One region of the Sodalis sp. C49 genome, then DNA from elsewhere that is predicted to be linked to it. Evidence: predicted binding sites of a transcription regulator. Region 1 holds the regulator's gene; each other region holds the start of a gene.
What was found. The regulator CRP, encoded in region 1, controls carbon source genes, mostly activating them, when cyclic AMP is high. The targets are predictions, from matches to a motif close to ATGTGANNNNNNTCACAT.

Region 1 (7,622 bases):
GCCGCTGACGGTCACCCGCTACCATTCCCTGGTGATCGACCGCGCCGGCTTGCCCGATTGCCTGGAGGCGACCGCCTGGAGTCTGCGCGACGGCGCGCGGGATGAAATTATGGGCATCCGTCATCGAACCCTGCCGCTTGAAGGTGTACAGTTTCATCCTGAAAGCGTGCTCAGCGAGCAGGGGCATCAACTCCTGGCGAACTTTCTTGCGTGTTAGCCGATCGGCATGTTGATATAGCATTAACGGACAAGGCCACGGGCAGCGGCTTTTTTTCGCTCTGATAGTGATAAAACGATTGCACTGGAGTGATTTTTTATTCATATTTTATGACTATAATATCACTTCTTGATTTGTTGCGGACCGGGTAATTACATATGAATACAGATAATAGCGCAGTAACGCGGGAAACTTTCGACCAGGTTATTCTGCCGGTTTATGCACCGGCGCAGTTTATTCCGGTCCGGGGCAAGGGCAGCCGGGTATGGGACCAGGACGGAAAGGAATATATTGATTTCTCCGGCGGCATTGCCGTCACTGCGCTGGGACATTGCCACCCGGCGCTGGTCGCGGCGCTGAAAGCCCAGGGCGAAACCCTATGGCACACCAGCAACGTCTTTACCAACGAACCGGCGCTGCGCCTGGCGCGCAAGCTGATTAACGCCACCTTTGCCGACCGGGTGTTTTTTGCCAACTCGGGCGGCGAGGCCAATGAAGCGGCGTTTAAGCTGGCGCGTCACTACGCCATTACCCGCCACAGCCCCTATAAAACCAAAATCATCGCTTTTCATAACGCGTTCCACGGCCGCACGCTGTTTACCGTTACCGTGGGCGGGCAACCAAAATATTCCGACGGCTTCGGGCCAAAACCGGCGGATATCGTCCATGTGCCTTTTAACGATCTGGCGGCCGTCAAGGCGGTGATGGATGATCATACCTGCGCCGTGGTGGTGGAGCCGATTCAGGGTGAAGGGGGCATTATGCCCGCCACGCCGGAATTCCTGCAGGGCCTGCGCGATCTGTGCGACCAAAATCAGGCGCTGCTGGTGATGGACGAAGTGCAGTGCGGCATGGGGCGCACCGGCAAGCTGTTTACCTATATGCACTATGGCGTAACGCCGGATATTCTGACCACCGCCAAGGCGCTGGGCGGCGGTTTCCCCATCAGCGCCATGCTGACTACGGAAGAGATCGCCTCGGTGATGAAAGTGGGCACCCACGGCACCACCTATGGCGGCAATCCCCTGGCCTGCGCGGTATCCGAGGCGGCGCTGGATGTGATTAACCAGCCGGAAGTCCTGGCGGGCATTAACGAAAGGCACGATCGTTTCGTCAGCGCGCTCCAGGCGATTGACGACAAATATCAGGTATTTTCGGATGTGCGCGGCATGGGCCTGCTGCTGGGCGCCGAACTGCGGCCGCAGTTCCATGGCCGGGCGCGCGAGTTCCTGCACGCCAGCGCCGCGCAGGGCCTGATGATCCTCAACGCCGGTCCGGACGTCATCCGTTTCGCGCCGTCGCTGGTGGTGGAGTTCGCCGATATCGAACAGGGCATGGCCCGGTTTGAACAGGCGGTGGCGCAGGTTATCGCCGCCAAACCCTAAGGCGCGCGGCGGGAGACTAATGGCTTAACCGGCGCGCCAGCCAGTTGCCGTGCTGCGGCCGCTGGCGCCAGGCTACCGATGAAATCGTATGCATCACGCCCAGATGGAACAGAATACGCCGCAGATGGCGTTCCATCAGGGTGCCGGGCAGCTCCGGCGTTTCGCCGGCGGCGTCCATCACCGGGCTGTCTGAGCTTGGGCCGTCATATTCCAGCCGTTGCTGGCAGCGCTGCAGCGCCACCTCGCAAGAGGCCAGGTACTTTTGCGCCAGCGTCGGCGTCAGCATGTAGTGATCCCGCGCCAGGATGGTCATGGCATTGATGTGCTCGACGATGAACTGGCTATGGGTCACCCATAAACGCATATCGGTCAGATAGCGCGAATTAAACGCCGGCTCCCGCATCGCCTGGCTAAGCGACGTAAACAGCGCGTTGTGCGCCTGGTTGACCTTCATGCGCGCGTAGGCCAGCGCCGCCGGCTCGGGGGCGGGTTGCAGCAGCAGTCGCAGCGCGTCCTGGTCCCGCTCCAGCGCCAGATGGGCGTTTTTGCGCAGCATACCGCTTTGCCACTGCGGCCATAACCACAGCATGCCGCCGAACGCCAGCATACAGCCGATCAGCGTATCCACCAGCCTGGGCACCAGGAAATGCGCGCCGTTCAGCGACAGTAGCTGCAACGTATACACCGCGGTCACCGTCATGCCGATCATCGCCAGGCCGTAATTTTTGCGCAACACCAGGTAAGACGCCAGCGTCAGGAACAACATGCACAGCAATACCGTGCCGTCGCTCAGCCTGAATTGCAGCGTGCCGGCGGCAATCACCAACCCCGCCAACGTGCCCAGGGCCCGATGCTGGATCCGCACCCGGGTGGCGTTATAGCCGTTCTGGCTGACAAACATCACCGTCATTAAAATCCAGTAGGGTTTGGGGAGATCCAATACCAGCCCCAGGCTGCTGCCGATGGCCAGCATAATCCCAAGCCTTGCCGCGCTGCGCAGCGCCATGGATTTAAAGGAACAGTAGCTGACCAGCGCATGCCAAAACGACAGCCGCTGCTGGTTGTCGGCCATCAGGTCGCGGCGGTAAAGCGGGCGCTGGGTACGCAGCAGCCGGGCGATACGGCTGAAATGGTAATAACAAAACTGTCCGACCGGATTATCCGGATGCCGGTCGGCAATTTTTTCCAGGGCCGACAGCGCGGTGGCCATGTTAAAACGCCCCGGCTGCCGGTGATAGAGAATATCATCCGCCAGTACCCGCAACCGCGCGGCAATCAGCCGGGCGTTATAGCGGATAACCGCCTCGGCGTGGCTTTGCGCCACCAGTTTTTGTACTTCGTCCGGCTGGTGCAGGCTGACGGCGATATGCTCCTGCAAATCCAGCGCCACCTGGAAAGAACGCAGCAGGCGTTTGTACTGCAGCTGATCATTGGCCGACAGCATATAAAGCTGCTGGTATACCTGGGCAATCAGATCAATCACCGCCTGCTGGCGGGCAAACAGCGGCGGCAGGGCGGTTTCCGGATCGGTATGCTGTGTCAGCAGGGTATATTTCGCCTCGATATAATCCGCCAGCTCCCGATACAGCAGGCTAAGCGATTCCCGCATCGGCTGCTCCTTCCACAACCGGAACCACAGGGCGTTGAACAGCCCGTACCAGGCGGTGCCGGCAATATACAGCAGCGGCGGCACGGCGGGCGGCACATTGCCGGCCAGCCCCAGGGTAAAGATGGCGGCGATAAGCGCGGCGGGCAATAAACGGCCGTGCAGCGGGCTGATTTCACCGGTAACGCCGAACAGCAGCGCCAGGCCGAGCATCACCAAGGGCAACGGCACCGGCACGGCCAACAGCACCTGGATCAGCACGCTGCTCAGCGCGAACAGCACGCCGCCGACGGCCAGTCGCTTGAAAAACCGTTTATGCAGGGTATCGAGGCCGGCGATATTGCAGCAGGCAGGGACCAACGAAAACAGCAGGCCGTTTTGCAAGCTGCCGAATAACAGGCCGGCGGCCACCGGCAGGCATAGCACGATGGTTTGCCGCAGGGCATAGTTTACTTCAGGGTGGTAGATTAACCGGCGCCACATACTGTCAGCAAAAAAAGCGTGGTACGAAGCACCACGCCTGTATAACGGGGCTATCAGCGCGTGCCGTAAACAACAATGGTTTTACCGTGCGCGGATATAAGATTTTGATCTTCGAGCATTTTAAGAATACGTCCTACCGTCTCGCGGGAACAGCCGACAATCTGGCCGATTTCCTGACGGGTGATTTTTATCTGCATGCCGTCGGGGTGGGTCATGGCGTCGGGTTGTTTCGCCAGGTTCAACAGGGTTTGCGCTATGCGTCCGGTAACGTCCAGGAATGCCAGGTTGCCGACTTTTTCCGACGTTACCTGTAAACGACTGGCCATTTGCGCCGACAGGCGCATCAGGATATCCGGATTCACCTGAATCAGCTGCCGGAATTTTTTATACGAAATCTCGGCGACTTCACAGGCGGTTTTCGCCCGTACCCAGGCACTGCGTTCCTGACCTTCCTCGAATAGGCCGAGCTCACCGATGAAATCTCCCTGGTTAAGATAGGAGAGAATCATCTCTTTGCCTTCTTCATCCTTAATCAGCACCGCCACGGCGCCCTTAACGATGTAGTAAAGCGTTTCAGCCTTTTCACCCTGATGTATAAGTGTACTCTTCGATGGATACTTATGAATATGGCAATGAGACAGGAACCATTCGAGAGTCGGGTCTGTTTGCGGTTTGCCGAGAACCATTCGCTGTTATCCTCTTTTGTCATCGCTATCCCAGGTTCGGGACATCGTATTCCCTGTTACGGCGCTTGTATTATTCACTCTGACTCCGCGTTTAAACGGAGCGACGTAAGGGAACTTATTAGGGTCTGGTAATGTGATGTTCCGATCGATCTCTTGCCCTTTCATTATCATGAGGCCGATCCAGCCTTGTTTTTAGCATAGGTTTGAAGCAGTGTCTTCTGTTGTCTTGCTTCAGCATGAAGTATGTTCAGTAACATTGCCAGTTTTCCAACAAAAATGTAGTCTGCTGGAAAGCTTTTCATCAGGAGTATCATAATGCAGGCACGGGTCAAATGGGTAGAAGGGTTGTCTTTCATGGGCGAATCCGCCTCGGGCCACCAGGTTTTGATGGATGGGAACGCGGGCGAAAAAGCGCCCAGCCCAATGGAAATGGTATTGATGTCGGTCGGCGGCTGCAGCGCCATTGATGTGGTATCGATTTTACACAAAGCGCGGCAGGACGTCCGGGACTGCGAGGTCAAACTCACCTCCGAGCGCCGCGACGAGGCGCCGCGCCTGTTTACCCATATCAACCTGCATTTTATCGTCACCGGCGCCGGGCTGACCGACAAGGCGGTGGAGCGGGCGGTGACGCTATCGGCGGAAAAATACTGCTCGGTCTCACTGATGCTCGGCGCGTCGGTCAATATGACCCACAGCTTTGAAGTGCGCGACGAACACCACGCCCCAGCCGCCTAACCGGCCCGCCAACACCGCACTCCAACCCGGCGTGTTCAAGGGAGAGCGCGCCAATGGGGTCGAATCGGGCATGGTTTCTCTGCCCGACCGAGCGCCCCATGGCCCGGTATGCCCGCCAACACCGCGCTCAAACCCGGCGTGTTCAAGGGAGAGCGCGCCAATGGGGTCGAATCGGGCATGGTTTCTCTGCCCGACCGAGCGCCCCATGGCACGGTATGCCCGCCAACACCGCAGCGAATCCTGGCGTGTTCAAGGGAAAGCATGCCGATGGGGCCGAATCGGGCGTGGTGTTCCCGCCCGACCGAGCGCCCCACGGTATGGTAGGCCCGCCAACACCGCACTCAAACCCGGCGTGTTCAAGGGAGAGCATGCCGATGGGGTCGAATCGGGCGTGGTGTTCCCGCCCGACCGAGTGCCCCACGGTATGGTAGGCCCGCCAACACCGCAGCGAATCCTGGCGTGTTTAAGGGAGAGCATGCCGATGGGGTCGAATCGGGCGTGGTGTTCCCGCCCGACCGAGCGCCCCACGGTATGCTAGGCCCGCCAACACCGCAGCGAATCCTGGCGTGTTCAAGGGAAAGCATGCCGATGGGGCCGAATCGGGCGTAGTGTTCCCACCCGAGGCCTCGAGTTTACTTAATTTCCTTTCCTTCCAGCAACTGCTGTACCAGCGGCCCCATTATCAGCTCCATCGCCAGCCCCATCTTGCCCCCGGGCACCACCAGCGTATTAATATTGGAAATAAAGGAGCCTTGCAGCATCGCCAGCAGGTAAGGCAGGTCGATATGCGCCAGGCTACGGAAATGAATAACGACAAAACTTTCGTCAAGTGAGGGAATCGCCTTGGCGGCGAAAGGGTTCGACGTATCGACGGTCGGCACCCGCTGGAAATTGATATGGGTGCGGGAAAACTGCGGCGTGATGTAGTTAATATAATCCTCCATCGACCTCACCACCGAATCCATCACCGCCTCGCGCGAATGCCCCCGCTCGCCGGTATCGCGCACCAGTTTCTGGATCCACTCCAGGTTGACGATGGGCACCACGCCCACCAGCAAATCCACGTGCTTCGCCACGTCATGGCTATCGGTTACCACGCCGCCGTGCAGCCCCTCGTAAAATAACACGTCCGTCGGTTCCGGCAACGCCTGCCAGGGCGTAAAGGTACCGGGGATCTGGTTATACGGCACCGCCTCGTCATACGTATGCAGATATTTACGCGACTGGCCGCGGCCGGTATCGCCATACTGATGAAACGTATGCTCCAGCAGGCCAAAGTTATTGGCGTCCGGACCAAAGTAGCTGATATGGCGCCCTAAATCCCGCGCCTTGCGGATCGCCATATCCATTTCCGGCCGGGTAAAGTGATGAAAGCTGTCACCCTCCAGTTCGGCGGCGTGGATATTCAACTGCTGGAATATTTTACGAAACGCCAGGCTGGTGGTGGTGGTGCCCGCACCGCTGGAACCGGTAACGGCAATAATGGGGTGTTTTGTCGACATGGTAACCCTACGCTTGGTTGAATTGCGGCGTGAAGAAGTGCGCCCGGCATCAAGGCCCAGAAGTGAGTGTTAGCATATTTAGCGCTTAGGGGCCAGGGGCTTCGCTATTCGCCCGGCGTATCTCCGGCCTGGTCATTAAACCGGCCGCGCGGCATGATATTGATATTTTCATGCAGTTCCGACCAGACCACCACCGCCTCGCCGCTTATCAACTGGCGTTTTACATCCTCGACCTTTTGCGCCAGTGATTTCTCCTGCTCGCCATAATCGGTGCCCTCACGCAGTACAAAGGACTCGATCAGGTTATAGAGCGTGTCAGGATCGATTTGTTCCCAGGGAATAATCACGATATTGTGTCCCGATAGTCAATAAATCAAGGTGTTGAGTAAATTTCACCTGTTATGCCTTGTACATCCCCGTGCGCACTGGTAGCTTCATACGCGTTATTTTACGGGGAGCCGCCAAAACGTGGAACTGAGTCTTTTTCTGTCAATGCTGGGGTTTCTCTGGGTGGCCGCCATTACCCCTGGCCCTAATAATATGCTGCTTACCGCCTCGGGCGCCAATTTTGGCTTCTGGCGCTCGATGCCGCTGATGATCGGCATCATGCTCGGCATGCAATGTATCCTGCTGCTGGTGGCCTTCGGCATCGGCGGCCTGATCACGCTTTATCCGTCCCTGCATTTTATGCTGAAGGTGGCGGGCAGCCTTTACCTGCTGTGGCTGGCCTGGAAAATAGCCACCGCCGCCTATGAAAAACTGGAAACCGACGCGCCGCCCCCCCGGCCCATTCCCTTCTACCAGGGCGGCCTGCTGCAATTCCTTAATCCCAAGGCCTGGCTGATGGCGCTGGGCGCGGTGGCCAGCTTCAGCCTGAGCGGCAGCGCCTATATCACCTCCGTCGGCGCCATCAGCGTCGGCATCGTCAGCGTCAATATCGTCTCCGGCGTTATCTGGCTCGGCTTCGGCACCCTTATCGGCCGGCTGCTGCGCAGCAAACGCGCC
Region 2 (7,622 bases), 660 kb from region 1:
ATGACGTTATATTTTGTGGGCATGCAAATAGTCTCTGTCCAAAATGATGCCGTGACCGGCCCGCTCGCTGGGAACGTAGTACCCGTCCACCTCCTCGCCGGCGGATAATACGATGCGCAGATCTTTCCAGCGTCCGCCGTCGGTGACTTCCGCATAGGACACATTGGGCACCGCGGCCAGCAGGCTGGCGCTCAGTTCCAGGACGAAATGCGGCGTCATCGGCAGGTTATGCGCGCGGGCGACCGTCGCGACATCCAGGTATCCGGTGATACCGCCGACGCGCCCCAGGTCGGCCTGGACAAAATCCACGGAACCGTTGTCGATATATTGGCTGAACTGGCTGAGATTATAGACATTCTCGCCCAGGGCAATCGGCGTGCTGGTCCTCTCGCGCAGCTGTTTATGGCCGGCGATATTGTCCGACGGCAGCGGCTCCTCAATCCACAGCAGGTTCAACGGATCAAACAGCTTGAATGCCCGCAGGGCCTGGGGGAAATTCCATCCCTGATTGGCATCCACCGCCAGAGGGAATCCCGGCACGGCTTCCTGGATTTTGATTAAGCGCTCGACATCCTCTTCCAGGTCGGGTTTACCCACCTTGACCTTGGCCGCGAGGTACCCCTTCGATTTCCAGCGGCGCACCTGTTCGATCACCTCCTCCACCGACATGTGCAGGTTGATGCCGCTGCCATACAACGGCACGCGATCGCGCACCCGTCCGAGCAAGTCGATGAGAGGCACATTCAGCGTTTTGCCCAGCAAATCCCAGTAGGCGATATCCAGGGCGGAAAGCGCATGGGTGGTGACGCCGGCGCCGCCGACATCGTGAATATATTTGTAACTGCGATCCCAGAGCGCGCGCGGCGACAAGCGCTGTCCGATAACATCCGGGATGATTTCCTTGATCAAGGCCGAAATGGTGGCGCCGCACCAGCCGGAAGTGTGGCTGAAGCCGGTGCCCACCAGTCCGTTGGAGCCATGCACATCGACGATTGCCACCTCAATATCGGTGACGTGGTGGATCTGGTCGCCCCAGGGTCCTTCCGGCAGCGGTACGCGCGCCGTCATCAGTTCGATATTTTCAATTACCGGCATTTTGGTGATAGTCATGATCAGTCCTCTTTCTTTAGTCCGTTCAACAATTCCGGATGCGTGAATCCCGACATCCCGTGGGAAGTGTCTTGCACATCATTTTCATATTCATTGTCGCCGGCGACATGGCCGAAGACTTCGGGCAGCAGGAATGTCGCGGCCAGAAAAGCCAGGAACGGCGCGATGGCGATAAGCGATGAGGCCAGCGGCACGCCCAGGGTGTCAAACAGCGGCGGGAAGACCAGGGTGGTCAGGAACGCGGTGATTTTTACGATGGTATAGCCGATGCCGGATGCCACGCCGCGGTATTTCGGTTTGGCCACCAGCGATACCACGGTCATGCCGCTTTCCGAATCCCAGTAATGGCCCCACAGCATCAGGGCGGCGCCGCCGGTGATCATCAGATAATTCAGTTTGAATACACCGTAGGCGGCTAACAATATGCCGAAAGTCACCAGCAGGAAGCCGAGCTGGCTTAAGCCGCGATGTCCCAGCCGTTTGAGCAACAGCGGTCCGACAAAGGCCGAAAGCGCCGCCACGCAGTTCACCGCCAGCAGCGCCAGGTTGTTCTGGATCTGGCCGGAAATGCCGATGGTCACCAGGATCAGGGGCAGGTAAAAGGAAAAAGCGTAGTTTTCAAACGACTGGACCGCGCAGGAAATCCAGCCGAACAGCGTGGTGCGGCGCGAAAATTTGCGACTGAACAAATCTTTTAGCGCTTCGCCCATGCTCGGCTGTTGGATAGTGACATCGTGTTCAGGCAGCAGATCGTCCAGCAGTTGTCCATCGCGATCGCCATAGTACTGGCGCGCTGCCTTGCGGGCGTCGACAAACCGGCCCCGTTCCACAAACCAGGCGGGGGTTTCGGGCAGTTCACGGCGCAGCATCAGCAGTATAAAGGCGGGGATGGCGGGTACCGCCAGGACGATGCGCCAAACATGATCGCTATGCACGCCAAGGGCGACCAACAGAGTGACCAGGGAAATCGCCGCGAGGATGCCGAGGGCGAACATAAACTGCCATCGGTTGGCCATCACCTCCCGTTTGCCTTTCGGCATCACCTCCATGATGTAGGTGAAGCCGTTGGCGACATCGGCGCCCACCGGAATGCCGGCGAAGCAGCGGATAATCGCCAGCCAGTAGATATTCGGCGCCAGCCCCTGCAGTATGGCGAACAGCGCAAACATCAGCATTGAGCCGAGGAAGATTTTACGCCTGCCCACCTTGTCCGTTAGCCAGCCGCCCAACATGGCGCCGATAATGGCGCCGAACTGGGTGCCGGCGGCGGTGAATCCCAGCAGCCAGCTGCTCGGATGATAGATATCTTTGAGAGCGTAGATAATAAACGCCATCGAATAGATATCCCATGACTCGATAAGCAGGGCGGTGATCATCAGCCATCCTGCTTTGGTGGATCCGGGAGCCTCCTGCAAATCCAGCCGTTTCTTGGCCATCAGGATCAGCTTGTCGATATTCATATTCTGGTGCATATATACTCCCATTTACCTTGCTTATTGAGGTACACGAGTATTTCGCCGTTCTGTCTGTCCTACTCATCCTTCGTTGATGCCGGCGCTTCCTGTTGGCCGCGCCAGACGCAGCGGCCGGCAACAGGGTCACGCGTTGCTAGGTTTCACCGCATCGCCGGCGATAAAGACCCGTCTATATTGCGTCAGCGCCCGGGCGCCAAATGCCATGACGTGTATCCAATGACATTTAACAGGCTGCTTCGAGTTAGCTTTGACGACAAAAAAATACAGGGGAAACAATGCTTAAGCTCACAGGCGCGGCATTGCGCGTTATCCGCCCACCGGCGGCTCTGCCTCACAACCCGCCCCATGGGCCGTCAATACGGGTCCGCCGCCATCGCCGCCGGGTGAAGACGAAACCTCACCCGTCCCGTTACATCATTAAGCATTTTCAAAACAATGCGTTAACATGCTTGCCTGTATAAAATGAGCACAGGCTTTGCCGCCGGCACGTTTTTTCAGGTAAAGATATTCTTGCTAATTCGAGTTAGCATTTTTACCGAAGATTTTTACCCCGGCAATAATGCCCTGTAAGATTTGTGATAATGTTCACGACAATTTGATTAAGAAACTGAAAAATAATTAATAAATATTTTAGCCTGGGTAGCTTTATGTCATTAAAAATATTCACGTTTTCCGCCACCCGCAAAGGCGGCCGAAATATCTGCGCGGGATTCGGATGCCTGGCGGCCGCCCCGGAATTGCGGCTGGATAAGGGTGGGTGAGGAGATCGCATTGAGGGAAGTGAAGTGCACGTTGTATTGGGGCGAATGATCCTCAATCCGCTTTTGCAGGCGCGCCGGCGACAAACGCGCTATGCCGGGCGAGACGTTGTCCCATGGCCTCACTACGCTGATTTGGCAAGATTAGGAACAGTTAGGGAACCATTAAGATTCGTTCTGCCACTATACAGTCTCATTCAAGCTTTGGTTCTGTGAGCTATGGGCGGGTTGCATTGGTAGGCTAATGTTGCTGGCCGGGCTTTCGGGCCCGGCGATTTTTACACCTTGCCGGATCCATTTTTGCTCCAATACCCTCATCTATTGACTGGGTGCCGATAATTTAAGCAAGGGGATCCCGGCCGTTAAGGCGATGCCATGCTTTCTGACCGCGGGTGGGCAAGCCTTCCCCCGCGCGCGTCTCTTTCTAAGCCCATACCGGTCATCAATAGCGGGGATCATCAAAGACGTTAACAGGCCAGGATGGCCTTTACCCATGGTGGCTCAACGTTCAAACCTGGCATAATTCTATCGTGGCATTCATATCCAGCAGGCACAGAAAAACATGAATCGACTTATCGTTATTTCCGGCTGTTCCGGTGGTGGGAAATCCACGTTACTCGCCGAGCTGAAGCGACGCGGCTATACCGTTGTCGAAGAACCCGGCCGGCACGGCATTCGCTCAGACTGTTGTGTTTACGTCGTTATCGCCATCGGCATTTAGCGCTTTCCCCTGCACCACCAGCCACTGCTCAAACGCTTGGTGCAATACGGTTTTTTGCACGCTCACCGGCGTTAAGGCCTGGTATTGACAGGGGGCAACGGTAAATTGCGGAAACAGCGGGACAAGACGGCCATGCATTATCTCCGCCGACAGCGTGTTGACCGGCCCCAATCCCACCCCGATCCCTTCCAGCATCGCCTGCAGGGAAACGTGGAAATGGTCGTAACGGCGAAATAAGCTCGCGGGTGTTTTTCGCAGGCCGGCCGCCGCCAGCCACAGATTCCACTGTCCAGGCCTTGTCAGGGTTTCAATGCGGGGACAGGCGAGGACGTCCTCAGGCAGGCGGAGCGGATAACGCTTAAGCAGCGCGGGGGAGGCCATCAGGCAATGCTGGTCTTGCAAAAACGCGATCGCGGAATACTCCGCTACGCTAATATCACGCCGGATCAACAGGTCATAGTGCCCGATAATGTGCAATTGCTCGGTATTGGCCGTGGAAATCTGCAAATTTGCCTGGGGAAAGCGCGTATAAAAATCATCGAGGCGGGGCAGCAGCCATTTCAGGCACAGTGTGGTCGGCACGCTGACATTAAAGACATTATTACGTCCACCGTTGCCGTAGCGCAGGGCGATGTCGGACAGGTTATCAAACGCGCTCCCCAGCTCCCGGGCCAGCGTCAGGGCGTAAGGCGTCGGCACGCGTCGCTGGCCTTCCCGGCTGAATAAATTAACGCCGAACCATTTTTCAACCACCTGCATATGGCGGCTGACCGCCCCATGGGTAATACATAATTCTTTGGCGGCGGCGGTATAGCTGCCGGCATGGCATGCAACCAAAAATGCCCGTAATGCCGCCAGGGGTGGGAGTGAATGCATAACCAGTCCTTTTTTATCACTATTGCGTGATATTTTATCACGAGCCATTCCATTTCTGATCGCTATCATCATGGTTACTACCCCCTGAAAAAGGACGTGCCGGCGTGATGTATCTGATCATTGTCATTATTGGAATAGCGGCCGGCATCATCAGCGGCATGGTGGGTACCGGCGCTTCCATCATGCTGTTGCCGGCGCTGGCGTATACCTTTGGTCCCAAGGCCGCGGTTCCCATCATGGCCATCGCCGCCATTATGGGTAATGTTTCGCGTGTGCTTATGTGGCGCAGGGACATCAATATCAGGGCCTTTCTGTGGTATTCCCTGCCGGGTATCCCCGCCGCCGTCCTGGGCGCCAATACGCTGTGGCTGATGCCTGCGCCCCTCTCCAACTTCTGCATCGGCCTGTTTTTCTTCCTGCTGATCCCGGCGCGCCACTGGGCCAATGCCCGGGCAATAACGCTCAACCCCATGCAACTGGCGCTGGCGGGCGCACTGGTCGGTTACCTCACCGGGGTGGTTTTCTCCACGGGCCCGCTGACCATCCCCCTTTTTGCCGGGTATGGGCTGACAAAAGGCGCGCTGCTGTCGACGGAAGCGGCCGCCTCCTTTGCTATCTACCTTGCCAAGGCATCGGCGTTCGGGGCCATCGGCGCCCTGCCGCGGTCCGTCGTTATCAGTGGCCTGATGGTAGGCGGTACGCTGGTTGCCGGCATGTACATCGGTAAAATATTCTTGGTGAAAATGGCTGAAAAAACCTTTAACCGCCTGATTGACGCCATGATGCTGGTGGCGGGCGCCTCAATGATTTGGGACGCGCTTAATTGATAAATGATTCCCTGCGGAATATAACGCGCTATAAAATCCATAAAAATAAAAAATAGAACCCAATGGCCAAGCATACATAAAGCCAGCACCGGCAACCGACAATGCCTGGACAGGCGGCGGCGGTAACTATCGCCTGTTTATCAGAGGCGTACTCTCGCGATCCGTAATAATGAGGGATAGCAAATACCTAATAACATAATTAGCATCTATTTAGCGGCCAATTTACCATACCGGGTTATTCACATTATTTCTTGTTCATTTTGAACGGAGGTTGCTTTTTATTAAGTCAATCACGTTATGCGTTACATCATTTTCGTTACATCATTTTTAAGTGACATCCATCACAGTTTTGCACATCCATAGCCGTTTAACTGCACCTCAACGACATTACCGTTGAGGAAATAAAAATGAACGTTGATACCCAGTCTTGCGTGGTTACCGGAAAAAAAGCCGTTGCCGTGGTGGCGCAAAACGTAGAATATTCCGGCCAGGGGACCTTGGTTAAAATATCCCGCGGCGGGATTTGCGGATCCGATCTGCATTATTACCAGGAGGGTGCGGTCGGAAATTTCAAAGTGCGCCAGCCCATGATTCTGGGGCACGAAGTTATCGGCCATGTGGTAAAAAGCGATGCCCCGGGGTTATCCGTTAACCAGAGCGTGGCCATTAACCCCAGCAAGCCCTGTAAACAGTGTAAATATTGCCTGTCCGGTGAGGAAAATCAATGTATTAATATGCGCTTTTTCGGCAGCGCCATGTATTTCCCGCATGTGGATGGCGGATTCACGCAATTTAAAGTCGTGGATACGGAACAATGCATCCCCTTTGACAATGCCCTCGATGAACGCGTTATGGCTTTTGCCGAACCGCTGGCGGTGGCCATTCACGCCGTGAATCAGGCCGGGGACGTTAAGGGTAAAACCGTTTTTGTCTCCGGCGTCGGGCCTATCGGCAGCTTGCTGGTGGCGGCCGCCCAGGCCTCGGGCGCGCGGGAAATCATCTGCGCCGACCTGAGCCAGCGTTGCCTGGATATCGCCGCCCAAATGGGCGCCACCAAAACCCTGCATGCGGCGGCCGGTGATTTCTCCGCGTATGCCGATCAAAAAGGCTACTTCGATATCGCGTTCGAAGCCTCGGGCCATCCCCAGTCCATTACGCGCTGCCTGGAATTAACCCGGGCCAGGGGTACCTTAGTCCAGGTCGGCATGGGCGGCGTGACGCCGGAGTTCCCCATGATGATGGTCATAGCCAAGGAAATCAGGCTGGTGGGGAGTTTCCGTTTCACCACCGAATTTAATACCGCCGTGGCCTGGCTGGGCAACGGCACCATTGACCCGCTGCCGTTGTTATCCGGTGAATATCCGCAGGCCGAACTTGAACAGGCGTTGATCTTCGCGGCGGACAAATCGTTAGCGTCAAAAGTACAGTTGGTTTTTTGAAAATAAGGATCCAAAATGAACGATATTTTTTCATTAAAAAATAAAAAAGCGCTGATTACCGGCTCCGCCCAAGGCATTGGTTTTTTATTGGCCAACGGACTGGCGCAATCGGGTGCGGAAATCATCATCAATGATATTACCGCCGCCCGCGCGGAAAAAGCGGCGCAGCAGTTACGGGACCAGGGGTATACCGCTTATTCCGTCGCATTTGATGTGACGAAAAGCCAGGCCGTTAATAGCGCTATTGAGCAAATTGAGTCCGATATCGGCCCTATTGATATTTTGATTAACAATGCCGGCATCCAGCGACGCCATCCGTTTACCGAATTTCCTGAGAAAGACTGGAACGATATTATCGCGGTAAATCAAACGGCGGTATTTTTGGTTTCACAAGCGGTTGCCCGTAACATGATCAA
Region 3 (7,622 bases), 2.8 Mb from region 1:
AATATAGGTGACCGTACGACCTAAAAGATCGGATAATTTCTCAGCAATCTCAGGCATTGTCCAGTTACGCGGACCCGTTAGGTGATAAGCACGTTGGGAGTTATCTGCTACTTTTTCAAGCAGCGCTACACGTGCCGCCCCGGCTACATCGCGGGTGTCAATCAGATTGACGCGCCCGTTACCTGCAGCGCCCGCCCAGGTTCCCGCAGCGACCTGGCTTCCAGCACGCTTGAGTATATCCATGAAAGTAGTGGGTCTCAATACGGTTGAGGCCACAGGTTGTCGGGCCAGATGAGCCTCTATCACTGCATGCCATGCAAAAGGATTTATGGGCGTTGCTGGCCCCATCACCGAAAGCTTAACAATATGTCGCACGCCTGTTTTTACAGCAGCATCAATGAGTGCTATCTCATTAGCCACCTGTTGAGATGATGTCCCATGAGCAATGAAAAGCTTATCGGCACCTGCTAGCCCCCTTTCGAGCGTTGAGGGTTTATCAAAATTCACAACAACAGATGATACCCTGTCGGAAATATTTTCAGGTCTCTTCTGACGCGTGAGTGCAATGACCGCTACGGGATCTGATGCGAGCATATTGATTAAGTGTGAGCCGACCCGACCCGTGGCACCCGCGACAGCGATGCGAAGTTCAGGCGCTTGAGTATTCGATTGATTAAGCATGGTGAACCCTTATTATATGATGGAACGATCAGTCCAGCAATCTTGGTACGATCATTCCAAATTGTCAACGGAGGATTTATGGGCGGTAAACCGCAATACGATGAAAGTGCCGTGCTGAATGCGGCGATCGGCGTTTTCTGGAGTCATGGTTATGCAAACGCCTCCATCAGCGACCTTACTGAAGCAACAGGTCTGTCCCGCTCCAGCCTTTATCAGCGATTTAAGGATAAGGACGGGCTCTTCAATGAGTGCCTCAGGCTGTATACGGACCGCGTCCTGTCTCGCATGAATTCAATTCAACTTGCGTCCCCAAGAGCAAGGGTTGAAGCATTGCTGCGTGAATTCCTTCCGGATAACGCTGGACTGGATAACCTCAGAGGTTGCCTGCTGTCTCGCAGCCTCAGTGAGCAAGCCGATCTTACCGCCGCAGGGAAAATGACGATGAACGTGGGGATTCGCCAACAGCGACAGATATTGTTAAACATTCTGGCGAAGGGGCAACAAACGGGAGAAATCGCGCAGGATATCAATCTGGAACTGCTGGCCTGGTATTACTTTGGCATTCTGCAGTCGGTGGTAAATCTGCCTTCAGCAGGCGCAAGCCGACAGACACTTTCACAGCTCATTGATATTTCAATGTCGGCCTGGCCAAAAAAACGAGATTACCCTCCGGATTCTGATGGATAACCTGAATGTGTATCATTAATAATATCAGGACTCGCGCTTAGCGGAGTTTAAGATCAGAAAGGGGTAGCGCGTCAGCAGGCAACGTTTTGCTTAAACAACACATTGGGTTGTCCACCTTTTCTCATTTCATTCCAGCAACCTGATTAAATTGCCGCCTGGCTGCTTCGACTTCAGGCACCTTATTAAGCGTCCATTGGCGTAGTCCACGAAGCGGCATCCCTTTTTCCCTTTTTCCCTTTTTCCATGGTGAAGCGGCACTTTGGCTGGAAAAACGTTATTGATGCTGTGCACAGTGCAGGCGGCCGCATGGCGCCGCAGATCTGGCATACCGGTGCAGTGCGTTATATCAACGGCTGGGAGCCGGCAGCCCCTGTTGAAAGCCCGTCAGGTTTTGATGCGCCCGGAGACCCACGCGGCGTTGCAATGAGTGAAGAAGATATTGCGGATACCGTTTCGGCGTTCGTAAAGGCAGCGGCGGATGCCAAACGTCTGGGCTTCGACACGGCCGAAATCCATGGCGCTCATGGATTTTTAATCGACCCGTTCTTCTGGGCCGGTACTGATCTGCGTACGGACCGCTACGGTGGCCCAACAATCAAAGAACGTTCGCGCTTTGCCAGTGAGATTATCTCTGCCGTTCGTCACGCAGTCGGTCCTGATTTTCCGATTATCATGCGTGTCAGCCAATGGAAGCAGCAGGACTTCGGGGTACGAATTGCCGAAACCCCGGCGGTGATGGAAGAATGGTTATTACCGCTGGTTGAGGCTGGCGTCGATATCCTACACTGTTCGCAACGTCGATTCTGGGAGCCGGAATTCCCTGAAATTGATGGCGGAAACGGCCTGAACTGTGCGGGTTAGGCGAAAAAGTGACCGGCGCCGCGACGATTAGCGTAGGTTCGGTTGGTCTGGATAACGATGTGACTAATGCTTTCGCCGGAAAGGGATCGGCTCCTGCGAGCCTTGAGCGCCTTATTGAGCGCATGGAGCGTGAAGAGTGTGATCTCATCGCCGTGGGCCGTGCCCTGCTAAGCGATCCGGATTGGGTAACGAAAGTGGAAGATGGCAATTACACAGCATTGAGCGGATTTACTCCGGCATCCCTGGCTGAATGGGTTTAAGACTGCACGACAGGTGTTTCAAGTCTATTCATAAGGCGGCCCTGTAAATCGGGACCGTCTGGCAGGACTGACCCCGCCCAGATGGCCGTGCCGGCGGGTACGGTTGTAGAACACTTACACATAATCGAAGGTAATGGACGCAAAATACAGGCCGTTAAAGTAACCGGCCTGTATAGGGATTAGGGTAGCGCCACCGCCTTCGACGCCGCCTGCGCAGAGGATTTATTACTGAAACCGGTCAAAGCGGTCAAGATGACGGCGATCACCAGTGAACCGCCCATAAAAACATAAGACGCCTGCGGCCCCTGGAAAACGCCATTCAGGTAGCCGACAATCCACGCCCCGACAAACGAGCCCAGCGCGCCGAAGCTGACGATAAACGCCATCGCCCCCGCCATGACATTGCGCGGCAACAACTCCGGCACCGCGGCAAAAAAAGGCCCATAAGGGGTGTACATCGCTCCGCCGGCGATCACCAGCAGCACGTAGGACAACCAAAAATGGTCGGCGCCCAGGGTAAAGGATCCGCAAAAACATACCGCCCCCAGTCCCAGGAACAACAGCACCACCAGCTTACGCTGCTGAAATTTATCGGAGAAATAGGAGGCGGTCAGCATCAGCGGCACCGCCAGCAGGTAAGGCGCGGCGGATAGCCAACCGGTGGCCACGATGCCCAAACCCGAGGCGGTCTTCAGGATCGAAGGCAGCCACATAATGAAACCGTACATGCCGATATTCCAGAAGAAATGGATAAACGACAACGCCAGCACCTTCTTCGAGCGGAACGCCTCGGCGTAATTTTTCACGGGTTTCATTTCCACCTGCTCGGCCGCCAGCGCAGCCTCAAGATCCTGCTTCTCTTGGTCTGTCAGCCATTTGGCGTCTTTCGGCCGGTCAACAAAGATAACCCACCAGATAACCGCCCAGACGATCGCCGGCACGCCTTCGATGATAAACATGCCGCGCCAGCCGAAGGAATTCACCAGATAACCTGACACAATCGACATCCACAACACCGTGATCGGGTTGCCTAGGAATAGGAACGTATTGGCTTTGGAACGCTCGCGCTTGGTAAACCAGTGGCTGAGGAACACCAGCATCGCCGGCATCACCACGCTTTCGGCCACGCCCAGCAGGAAACGGATCACGGCCAGCGCCGCCACGCTATGCACTATGCCGGTTGCAGTCGCCAGGATCCCCCACAATATCAGGCTCCAGAAAATCAGTTTTTTGGCGCTGCGCCGTTCCGAATAGATGCCGCCCGGCACCTGGAAGAAAAAATAACCCAGGAAAAACAACGCGCCCAGCAACGACGATATGCCTGGAGTGATATTCAGATCGTGCGCCAGTCCTGAGGCGGCGCCAAAACCGTAGTTGGCGCGATCGAGATAGGCCAGGCTGTAGGTTATAAAAGCCAGCGGGATCAGTTTACGCCAGCGTATCGGCGCTAGGTTCTGTGGCAAAAGTTGACTCATGTCGATATTCCAAGGGGGTTAATTATTACCGGTCAGTACCTGAAGCCGGAGTGTTTATCTTTCTTCATTGCCAAACACTACCTGTCACACAACATCTTGTATGACATCATTCATGTTTAAAAATGCGGCATTCTCCATCGCCGATCAATGACCAATCCGCCAAAATGAAGTGACGATCACATATTTTATTTTCAGCGGCTGGTTTCGGCCTGACAGCATGAAAATGCGCTTTTTGGCTTCACAGCCCCCGCTGGGCGTGCTATACACAGGCATGTTGTAGGACAACGTATGCGACGGACACCATGAGCATTCAATCAATACAGAAACACAACGTGGTTAACGCGGTTTATGATCAGATCAAGGAAAAGCTGCTGGACGGAAGTTGGCCCCCGGGCAGCAAGCTACCTTCCGAGGCCGAACTGACCGCCTCGTTCAACGTCAGCCGCGTCAGCATCCGCAGCGCGGTACAGCGCCTGCGCGATCTGGGTATTGTCATCACTCACCAGGGCAAAGGCAGCTTTGTCACCAAGGACCTTAACCAGCAAAGTCTGTTAAACGAACACCAACCCATCATGCACCTGAGCCGCGAAGAGTTTCACGATATGATGGTGTTCCGCCAAACGGTGGAGTTCAAATGCATGGAGCTGGCGGTATGCAACGCCACGCCCGACGACATCACCGCCCTGGAACAGGCGTTGAACCGCATGCTGGTGAACAAGGACGACTACAAAAAGTATTCACAGGCCGACTTTGATTTCCATCTGGCGATCGCCAAGGCATCGCAGAACAAAGTGTTTTACAACGTCATGAATTCCATCAAAGACATCTACTACTACTATCTGGAAGAGCTGAACCGCGCACTCGGCATCTCGCTGGAAAGCGTCGAGGCCCATATCAAGGTGTTCATGGCGATCAAGAACCGAGACTCCTCCACCGCGGTGGCGGTGCTCAATGAAGCGATGTCGGAAAACGTGGCGGCGATTGAGAAACTGAAACAGTCGGCGCCGGACGCATAAGCGCCCGGCCGCTATAAGAGGATGCCATCCTCCTATGCCGCGCGTTCCCTATGGCCGCGACGCAGTCCCATCAGGAGTACGCGCCAGGGTCCAGGACGGGATACCACCGATACAGGGGTATTGCGCCGCTTTTTCCTCATTGATATCAATGCCCAGCCCCGGGCGGTCGCTCAGGTACGCATAACCCAGCTCGATTTCCGGGCAGCCGGGGAACACCTCTCGCAGCGCGTCGTTGACCGGCGTGTATTCCTGGATGCCGAAGTTGGTCACGCTCATATCCAGGTGCAGGTTGGCGCAAACGCCCACTGGCGAAATGTCACCCGGGCCATGCCAGGCGGTGCGCACGCCGTGGATTTCGCTCAGCGTCGCCAGCTTTTTCGCCGGGGTGATGCCACCGATGGTGCTGACATGGCAACGGATATAATCGATCAGGTTGTGAGTAATCAGCGGTCTCCAGTCATTGACGCTGGTAAACAATTCGCCCATCGAAATCGGCGTGGACGATTGTTGGCGCAGCATCTTCAGCCAATCGATATTTTCCGGCGCCACGGGGTCCTCAAGATAAAACATCTGGTACTGTTCCAGATTCTTGGCCAGCTGGATGGCGGCCATCGGCGTCACGCGCTCGTGCACATCATGGATAAATTCGATGCCGAAGCCGAGTGTATTGCGCAGATGGTCGAACAGGCGCGGCACGCTTTTCACGTAGGCATCCGGATCGAAATAAATCCCCGGCGTGCTGGCGCGCGGCGAGCGTTTCGGCTGAATGTTCTTTGCCCGGGCCAGCCGGGTGGCGATAAGCTTCAGGTCGTCGGTACCCGCGCCGCCATACATGCCCATCTGGCAGCGGACGTACTGATAGCCCTCTTCCATGCGTGCGCGGACATTGTCCTCCACTTCAAATTCGTCGCTGCCGTCGGTATGCACGTACAGCGGAATGCCATCGCGGCATTTGCCGCCCAGCAGCTCATACACCGGCATGCCGGCCAGCTTGCCTTTGATATCCCATAACGCCATGTCCACGCCGGACAGCGCGTTATTCATGATGGGGCCGCTGCGCCAGTAACCGCTTACGCAGGCCGATTGCCAGATATCCTCGATGCGCGCCGGGTCCTTGCCAATCAGGAACGGCGCCATGTAGCCGTCGATGGCGCTTTTCACCGCCTGGATACGCTGGGTAAAGGTGGCGCAGCCCAGGCCATATAATCCCGGCTGATTGGTTTCTACCTTCACCACCGCCAGATCGATGCCGCCCGGGGCGGTCAGAATGGTTTTCACCGCGGTGATTTTCAAATTACTCACAGTCACTCCTTAAATGTAATGTTTGCCCGTTAACATCCGTGTTCATTTCACGGCGGCGTGTTCCCTCGCCTTAACCGCCCGGACACCCAACCGGCTAGTGTTATCAGATCTAGCATCTCATATGTTGTCCTACAAGTATTTTTCGTTATACCAGTGAAAATGCACGATGCAAAGCCTGCGAATCCAAGAATGTGCACCCGGTCATAAAATTAACAATAATATATTATCTAATTGTTTTAAAACGTATTTAACGAAATAAATAACATAAAAATAAATTATTCTGTGATCTTCACCGCAAAAAATATGTATGTGCATTGCTTTAAAAAATTCATTACTTCACTTTAAATATGAATGATGTCATACAAGTTAACGAGCGATATCTATCGCCATGACCCCATAATGAGGAATTGCTATGTCTGCACTGTTTGATTTAACCGGGAAAACGGCACTGGTGACCGGTTCGGCACGAGGTTTGGGATATTGTTACGCCGAAGGGCTGGCCGCCGCTGGCGCCAGCGTAGTCCTGAACGATATCCGCGCGGAGCTGCTGGATGAATCGGTACAAAAACTCCGTGCTAAAGGTTATCAGGCGCAGGGCGTCGCCTTCGACGTCACCAATGAGGATGCGGTGGAAAGCGCGTTTGCCGCCCTGGAACAACAGGGGCTGCCGGTGGATATCCTGATTAACAATGCCGGCATCCAGTACCGCAAACCCATGGTGGAGCTGGAGCTGGAACAGTGGCAACGCGTCATCGACACTAACCTGACCAGCGCTTTTATCGTTTCGCGCGCGGCCGCGAAACGGATGATTGCCCGCGGCAACGGCGGCAAGATCATCAATATCGGATCGCTGACCAGCCAGGCCGCCCGCCCCACCGTGGCGCCCTATACCGCGGCCAAAGGCGGTATCAAGATGCTGACCTGCTCAATGGCCGCCGAATGGGCGGAATTCAACATTCAGACCAACGCCATCGGCCCCGGTTATATCCTTACCGATATGAACACCGCGCTTATCGACAATAAACAGTTCGACGCCTGGGTCAAAGCCAGCAACCCGTCAAAGCGCTGGGGCAAGCCGGAAGAACTGATCGGCACCGCGGTGTTCCTTTCCTCCACCGCGTCCGACTACATCAACGGCCAGATTATCTACGTCGACGGCGGCTGGCTGGCCGTGCTGTAACCCGCCCAGCCTGATCTGAATATACCTATGCCCACAGCATCGCCGCTGTGGGCTATATCCCTGTATCCGTCTGCTTATAAAAAAATGGTACCTTTTGACCAGGAAAATAAAATGAAAGCAACCAAGTCGCGATTCTTTATTTTGTCGCTGTTATTTATCG
Region 4 (7,622 bases), 1.7 Mb from region 1:
ATTACCTGGCCAAACCCATCGACGAAAACAGATTGCAGCGGCTGCTGGCGCGTTATGGCGCCGAAGAGGTACGCCGCTCGCCGCACGCGCAAACGGCGGACGCGACCGCGGAGCAGGACAATCAGGACGCCACCCTGGATTGGCAGTTGGCGCTGCGCCAGGCCGCCGACAAACCGGATTTGGCCCAAGACCTGCTGGGGATGCTGGTCAGCTTTTTAATCGAGGTAAAACAACGGGTGACCGCCGTGGTAAACGGCGTCGAGGACCCGCATATCGGTGAGCTGGTGCACAAACTGCACGGCAGTTGCAGCTACAGCGGCGTGCCCAGGCTCAGGCGGCTCTGCGCCGATATCGAACGCCAACTGCGCGCGGGCACGCCGCTGGCGGCGCTGGAGCCGGAGTGGCTGGAAATGCTGGATGAAATTGAAAATGTCACCCTGGCGTCCGCGCCTTTTCTTACGGCTTAGGCGCCGCCGGCCAGGCCGCGCAAAAAAAAAGAGTGGCCGCCGTGAAGCTGCGCCACCCTTTACCCCGGCGTTTAGCCGGCGTCTTGTAAATCAGGCCATCTCGCGGGCCAGCTTGATGGTAGCCGCGATATTGCGCGCGGTCATGCGCACATTGGCGGCGGCGTTTTCCAGCGCGTCCTCCAGCGTGCAGATTTCATATAACACGCTGAACACCGCGTCCAGGCCGTGCTGATGCACCACCCCCACGTCGGCGGTCAGGCTGCCGGCGATGCCGATCACCGGCTTGTTATAGCGTTTGGCGACCAGCGCCACCCCAATCGGCACTTTACCGTGGATGGTCTGGCTGTCGATGCGCCCTTCCCCGGTGATCACCAGGGTAGCGTCCCTGACCAGGGCATCCAGTCCCAGCGCCTCGGTAACGATTTCGATACCTTTGCGCAGCTCCGCGCCGCAAAACGCCTGTAAACCGGCGCCCATGCCGCCGGCCGCGCCCGCGCCGGGGATATGTTCGACATCTTTATCCAAATCGCGTTTGATAATGGCGGCATAATGCCCAAGCGAGGCGTCAAGTTGCCGGATCATGGCAGGCGTCGCGCCTTTCTGCGGGCCGAATATCGCCGTGGCGCCCTCATCGCCGGTCAGGGGATTGGTGACGTCGCAGGCCACCTCGAAACGGCATTCCCTGATGCGCGGATCCAGATGGGTAATATCGATACGCGCCAGCTTATCCAGCTCGCCGCCGCCGTAACCGATCTGTTGACCCTGCGCGTCGAGCAGCCCGCCGCCCAGCGCCTGCACCATGCCGGCGCCGCCGTCGTTGGTGGCGCTGCCGCCGATGCCGATAATGCAATGTTTAACGCCGTGATCCAGCGCGCAGCGGATCAGCTCGCCGGTGCCGAAAGAGGTGGTTAACAGCGGATTGCGGTCGCAGGCGCGCACCAATTCCAGCCCGCTGGCAGCGGCCATTTCGATAAACGCGGTTTGTTTATCGCCGGACAGGCCGAAAAAGCCGTCCACCTGGTCGCCAAGGGGGCCGGTGACCCTGACCTTGACGATTTCACCCCCGGTGGCCGCCACCATGGCCTCCACGGTGCCCTCACCGCCATCCGCCACCGGCAATTTGACGTAATGGGCATCGGGAAACACGTCACGAAATCCCTGTTCGATCTGCGTTGCGACCTCCAAGGCAGACAAACTTTCTTTGTAAGAATCCGGTGCGATTACTATCTTCATAGACTACCTGCGCCTGTTGAGCTGAAGCCGGCAAAATAGCTATTTTGCCGCCTCGCAGGGCGCCGGTCCGGCGCCCGACCAATTTATTGCCGCTTAACTTCAATCTTGGCCAATTTTTCATAATAACAAGCCAGGGCGCTGTGATCCGCATTGCCCAAATCGTCTTGCTTCAGGGCCTGCATCATTTCCATTACCACCGCGGTTAACGGCAGTTGCGCGCCGACGCCATGCGACGTATCCAGGGCATTGGCCAGATCCTTGATATGCAAGTCAATGCGGAAACCCGGCTTGAAGTTGCGATCCAATACCATCGGCGCCTTGGCTTCCAGCACCGTGCTGCCCGCCAGTCCGCCGCGAATGGCCTGGAATACTTTTTCCGGGTCGACGCCGGCCTTGGTTGCCAGCACCAGCGCTTCCGACATGGCGGCGATATTCAGCGCCACGATCACCTGGTTGGCCAGTTTGGTGACGTTACCGGCGCCGATATCACCGGTATGCACCACGGAAGCCGCCATGGCCTTCAGCAGTTCAAAGCTCTTGTCGAATAAAGCCTTATCACCGCCGACCATCACGGACAGGGTGCCTTCGATGGCTTTGGGCTCGCCGCCGCTGACCGGGGCATCAAGCATGTCGATGCCTTTTTCCGCCAGGGCGGCGGCGATTTCGCGGCTGGCCAACGGCGCGATGGAGCTCATATCAATGACCAGGGTACCGGCTTTGGCGCCTTCTACCACGCCGTTTTCACCCAGCACCACTTCTTTAACATGCGGAGAGTTCGGCAGCATGGTGATAATGATATCGGTTTGTTCGGCCACGGCCTTCGCCGTGTCGGCTGAGGTGGCTCCGGCCGCAACCACTTCCGCTACCGCTTCGGTATTGCGATCCAGTACCACTAATGAGTAACCCGCTTTCAGCAGGTTTTTGCTCATTGGTTTTCCCATGATGCCCAAGCCAATAAATCCAATTTTCATTACTATTACCTCTTAACGCTTGCTATAAAAAGTGTAGGGCGCGTCAGACGCGCCATGTCGGTTATTTTTTAAATTTGTCGGCCAGCGCCTGGGTGCCGCCGCGGAATACGCCGAGATCGCTGCCGACCGCAACGAAGGTGGCGCCCCACTCCAGATAACGGCGGGCGTCGGCTTCCACCGGCGCCAGGATGCCGCTCGGCTTGCCATGGGCCTTGGCGCGGGCAAAAATATGGCGGATGACGCTTTGCACCGCTTCATGGCCCGGCTGTCCCAGGTAACCCAGCGCCGCGGACAAATCGCCCGGGCCGACAAAGATACCGTCGACGCCGTCAACCGCGGCGATGGCGTCGATATTGTCCACGCCTTCCTGGCTTTCGATCTGCACCAGCACGGTGATATTGTCATTGATGGTGGCGTTATAGTCCGGCACGGTGCCAAACATATTGGAACGATGGGAAACCGACACGCCGCGGATGCCGGCGGGAGGATACCGGGTGGAGGATACCGCGCGCAGGGCCTGCTCTTCGGTTTCGACAAACGGGATCAGGAAATTATAAAAACCAATATCCAGCAGGCGTTTGATAATCACCGGCTCATTGGTTGGCGGACGCACCACCGGCGCGCTGTGGCTGCCCTTAAGCGCCATCAGCTGCGGAACAAAAGTGCCGACATCATTAGGCGCGTGCTCACCGTCCAGTACCAGCCAGTCGAATCCCGCCAGGCCCAACACTTCCGTGGTAATGGGATTTGCCAGCGCGCACCAGCACCCAATCTGGGTTTCCCCCTGAAGTAACCCCTGGCGAAAACGGTTAGGCAGTAGTGGAGTGTTCATAATTTACCTCTATGCAATGAAACAGAAAGTAGCGGGCCCCAAAACGCCGGGCCCGCGATATCAGGATTTAACCAGCACCAGTCGCTTGATTTCGCCGACCACCACCAGGTAGCACAGCATGGCCGCCAGGGCGGAACAGCCGACAAAGATCAGCGCGGCGTTGAATGAATGCAATTCCTTGACCATATAACCGATAGCCAGCGGCGTAACGATGGAAGCCACGTTGCCGAACACATTGAATATGCCGCCGCACAGGCCGATCACTTCTTTTGGCGCGGTATCGGAAATCACCGGCCAGCCCAGGGCGCCGAAGCCTTTGCCGAAGAACGCCAGCGCCATCAGCGCCACCACGATGACCGTATTGTTGGTGTAGTTGCACAGGATAATGCTGGTGGCCAGCAGCATGCCCACGACGATCGGTATCTTACGCGCCACGGTCAGCGAGTGGCCGCGCTTGATCAGAATATCGGAAACCACGCCGCCCAGGACGCCGCCGGCAAAACCGAACAACGCCGGGATCGAGGCAATCAGGCCCACTTTCAGGATGGACATGCCCTTATCCTGCACTAGGTAAATCGGGAACCAGGTCAGGAAGAACCAAGTAATACTGTTGATGAAATACTGGCCGAAAAATACGCCGAGCATCATGCGGTTGGTCAGCATCTGTTTGACATAATCCCAGCGCGGGCCGTCTTTTTTACCGTCTCTCGGCGTGTCCATATCGACCATGGCGCCGCCGGCGGCGATGTAATCCAGCTCCTGCTGCGAAACGCGGGGGTGTTTATTCGGGTTTTGAATATATTTGATCCACACCATCGTCATGATGAAACCCAGCACGCCCATGACGGTGAAGACATGTTCCCATCCCCAGGCATAGGTCAGCCAGCCCAGGATAGGAGAAAATATCGCCAGGGCGAAATACTGCGCCGAGTTAAAAATCGCCGACGCGGTGCCGCGTTCAATGGTGGGGAACCAGGCGGCGACGATGCGCGCATTGGCCGGGAAAGACGGCGCCTCGGAGAAACCCAGCATAAAGCGCAGGATAAACAGCGTCATCGCCGCGTAAGCCACCGGGAAAAAGCCGACGAATCCCTGCAGCAGCGTAAACAGCGACCAGAAAAACAGGCTGTAGGTATAAACGCGTTTGGACCCGAAACGGTCCAGCAGCCAGCCGCCGGGAATTTGCATAATAAGGTAGGCCCAGCCAAACGCGGCGAATATCTGCCCCATTTGCCCGGCGTCCAGCCCCAGCGTCTTGGCGACATCGGAACCGGCAATGGACAGGGTTGCCCGATCGGCGTAGTTAACCGCGGTGACCAGGAAGATAATTAATAAAATCACATAACGGACATGTGTTTTTGTTCTACTTGAAACCAGAGGTGTCGTGCTCATTGAATACGCTCTAATCAGGCGATAAACTTCGGGAACACAAAAAATCATTACCACACTATTTTTTGCGTTGCGCTTTTTTATCGTGAGTTAATATTTTCTCGTAAGAGTCTTTTTATTTCACCGGTAGGCCGGTTGGTGTCTTATTTAACTGACCTGCATAGTATAAAAACCATCGTGAAAAATGGCACTGTGCATAAGCACAACAATTAAGCCTAAAATAACCGATTTTTTGGACATGAGCACGTGAAAGCACGACGGTCGTCACGTTATTTTTTGGCGTGGATTCTGCCGCGAATGAAGGGTGACCTTTATCACATTATACTGAACATATGACAAATAAATCCCGGGTATAGCCGCTATAAAATCGTGCATTTGCACAATGAGAAGTGCCCCTATTCCGCATATAATATCCTCATCACCCGTATTGTTATCCTGGCTGAACGCTGGTTCGGGTTATAACAACAGATTAGTATTTGCGGAGACGTTTATGTCATCAACAATAATGACCAATGCGGAAAAGGCATTGTATATCAAAGTTCACGTCGACGATAACGTCGCGATTATCGTGAACAATAATGGTTTGCCGGCCGGCACTCAATTCGCGGACGGCTTGAAATTAATCGAGCATGTTCCGCAAGGGCATAAAGTCGCCCTGCGCGATATCGCTATCGGCGGCGATATCGTCCGTTATGGCGAAGTGATTGGCTATGCCTTGCGTGAAATCAAACAGGGCAGCTGGATTGATGAATCGCTGGTCGAGATGCCCAAGGCCCCGGCGCTGGAAACCCTGCCGCTGGCCACCAAGGTCCCGCCGACGTTGCCGCCGCTGGAGGGCTATACCTTCGAAGGATACCGGAATGCCGACGGCAGCGTCGGCACTAAAAACCTGCTGGGCATTACCACCAGCGTACAATGCGTGGCCGGCGTGGTTGAATACGTGGTGAAACTGATTGAACGCGATCTGTTGCCAAAATACCCCAACGTCGACGGCGTGGTCGGGCTAAGCCATCTGTACGGCTGCGGCGTGGCCATTAATGCGCCCGCCGCGGTGGTGCCGATTCGCACCATCCATAATATCTCCCTCAACCCGAATTTCGGCGGCGAAATCATGGTGATCGGCCTGGGCTGCGAAAAATTGCCGCCCGAACGCCTGCTGGCCGGCACCGAGGATCAAATTCCCATCGCGGTGGAACGCCCGGGGGTGAGCATCACCCGTCTCCAGGACGAAAAACACGTGGGCTTCAAGTCCATGGTGGATGATATTCTGCAGGTAGCGGAAGATCATCTGCAGCGTCTGAACACCCGCCAGCGTCAAACCTGCCCGGTATCCGATCTGGTGGTGGGCACGCAGTGCGGCGGCAGCGATGCGTTCTCCGGCGTAACCGCCAATCCGGCGGTGGGCTTTGCTTCCGATCTGCTGGTGCGCTGCGGCGCGACGGTGATGTTTTCGGAAGTGACCGAAGTGCGCGACGCCATCCACCTGCTGACGCCGCGGGCGGCTGACGAACAGGTGGGACGCCGGTTGCTGGAGGAAATGGCCTGGTATGATAATTACCTTGACGATGGTAAAAGCGATCGCAGCGCCAATACCACCCCGGGCAATAAAAAAGGCGGTTTGGCCAATATTGTTGAGAAATCGCTCGGTTCCATCGCCAAATCAGGCACCAGCGCCATTGTGGAGGTGCTCTCCCCCGGCCAGCGTCCGACGAAAAAGGGGCTGATTTTCGCCGCCACCCCCGCCAGTGATTTTATTTGCGGTACCCAGCAGCTTGCCTCCGGCATCACCATACAGGTATTTACCACCGGGCGCGGCACGCCCTATGGTTTGGTGGCCGTGCCGGTGATCAAGATGGCGACGCGCGACGCGCTGGCCGACCGCTGGTTTGATTTGATGGATATCAGCGCCGGTTCCATCGCCACCGGCAGGGCAACCATTGAAGACGTGGGCTGGCAATTGTTTGAACTGATCCTGGATATCGCCAGCGGCCGCAAAAAAACCTGGTCCGATCAATGGGGCATTCATAACGCCCTGTCGGTATTCAACCCGGCGCCGGTGACCTGATTACCCTTACCACCACTGAACCACCCTTTGCTATGTGTGAATGAACTTTGATAGGTTGGCCGGGAATCGCTCCCGGCCTTTTTTTTTACCCCAGGATTAGCCTGCGGCTGTCGCCACGGCGCCCACGCCCAAGGCGGACCGGGGCGCCGCCCAGCGCTAGCGCACCAGCGCCGGACGTTTATTATCGAAGCGCCAATTGGGGATCAGGTATTGCATGGCGATGCCGTCGTCACGCGCGCCAAGGCCATGTTGCTGATAGAGCGCATTGCCCTTCATCAGCTGATCCCTATCCAGTTCAATACCGAGCCCCGGTTTTTCCGGCACCTTGACTTTACCGCCGACGATTTGCAGCGGCTCCCTGGTCAGGCGCTGGTCCCCTTCCTGCCAGATCCAGTGGGTATCGATGGCGGTGATGTTTCCCGGCGCGGCGGCCGCCACGTGGGTGAACATCGCCAGCGAAATATCGAAATGATTGTTGGAATGCGAGCCCCAGGTCAGTCCCCATTCGTGGCACAGCTGCGCAACCCGTACCGACCCCTGCATTGTCCAGAAGTGCGGATCGGCTAAGGGAATGTCCACCGATTGCAGCGCCAGGGTATGCCCCATTTGCCGCCAGTCGGTGGCGATCATATTGGTGGCGGTGGGCAGGCCGGTGGCGCGCTTGA

Region 2: a site for CRP is predicted at 6,097-6,114, ahead of idnD (L-idonate 5-dehydrogenase). Genes of this name have one in related genera too.
Region 3: a site for CRP is predicted at 6,563-6,580, ahead of ABUK12_RS06345 (enolase C-terminal domain-like protein). Genes of this name have one in related genera too.
Region 4: a site for CRP is predicted at 5,195-5,212, ahead of garD (galactarate dehydratase). Genes of this name have one in related genera too.

What each region holds. Positions count from the first base shown of each region.
Region 1 covers NZ_CP163303.1:4,187,301-4,194,922, forward strand. Annotated here, with positions in the region: gene ABUK12_RS18750 (aminodeoxychorismate synthase component II) at 1-217, shown strand, start outside; gene ABUK12_RS18755 (bifunctional acetylornithine/succinyldiaminopimelate transaminase) at 376-1,602, shown strand; gene ABUK12_RS18760 (YccS/YhfK family putative transporter) at 1,619-3,691, opposite strand; gene crp (cAMP-activated global transcriptional regulator CRP) at 3,745-4,377, opposite strand; gene ABUK12_RS18770 (hypothetical protein) at 4,545-4,733, opposite strand; gene ABUK12_RS18775 (OsmC family protein) at 4,693-5,115, shown strand; gene ABUK12_RS18780 (phosphoribulokinase) at 5,748-6,617, opposite strand; gene ABUK12_RS18785 (YheU family protein) at 6,722-6,964, opposite strand; gene ABUK12_RS18790 (LysE family translocator) at 7,086-7,622, shown strand, end outside.
Region 2 covers NZ_CP163303.1:3,527,052-3,534,673, forward strand. Annotated here, with positions in the region: gene ABUK12_RS15880 (mandelate racemase/muconate lactonizing enzyme family protein) at 7-1,110, opposite strand; gene ABUK12_RS15885 (MFS transporter) at 1,113-2,582, opposite strand; gene ABUK12_RS15890 (AAA family ATPase) at 3,906-4,064, shown strand; gene ABUK12_RS15895 (LysR substrate-binding domain-containing protein) at 4,023-4,940, opposite strand; gene ABUK12_RS15900 (sulfite exporter TauE/SafE family protein) at 5,048-5,767, shown strand; gene idnD (L-idonate 5-dehydrogenase) at 6,175-7,206, shown strand; gene idnO (gluconate 5-dehydrogenase) at 7,222-7,622, shown strand, end outside.
Region 3 covers NZ_CP163303.1:1,415,803-1,423,424, forward strand. Annotated here, with positions in the region: gene ABUK12_RS06320 (NmrA family NAD(P)-binding protein) at 1-681, opposite strand, end outside; gene ABUK12_RS06325 (TetR/AcrR family transcriptional regulator) at 760-1,368, shown strand; partial or broken gene ABUK12_RS06330 (12-oxophytodienoate reductase) at 1,602-2,489, shown strand; gene ABUK12_RS06335 (MFS transporter) at 2,669-3,964, opposite strand; gene ABUK12_RS06340 (FadR/GntR family transcriptional regulator) at 4,267-4,980, shown strand; gene ABUK12_RS06345 (enolase C-terminal domain-like protein) at 5,029-6,282, opposite strand; gene ABUK12_RS06350 (SDR family oxidoreductase) at 6,695-7,462, shown strand; gene ABUK12_RS06355 (MFS transporter) at 7,574-7,622, shown strand, end outside.
Region 4 covers NZ_CP163303.1:2,510,755-2,518,376, forward strand. Annotated here, with positions in the region: gene barA (two-component sensor histidine kinase BarA) at 1-467, shown strand, start outside; gene ABUK12_RS11405 (glycerate kinase) at 558-1,700, opposite strand; gene garR (2-hydroxy-3-oxopropionate reductase) at 1,784-2,677, opposite strand; gene garL (2-dehydro-3-deoxyglucarate aldolase) at 2,733-3,503, opposite strand; gene ABUK12_RS11420 (MFS transporter) at 3,564-4,895, opposite strand; gene garD (galactarate dehydratase) at 5,383-6,957, shown strand; gene gudD (glucarate dehydratase) at 7,114-7,622, opposite strand, start outside.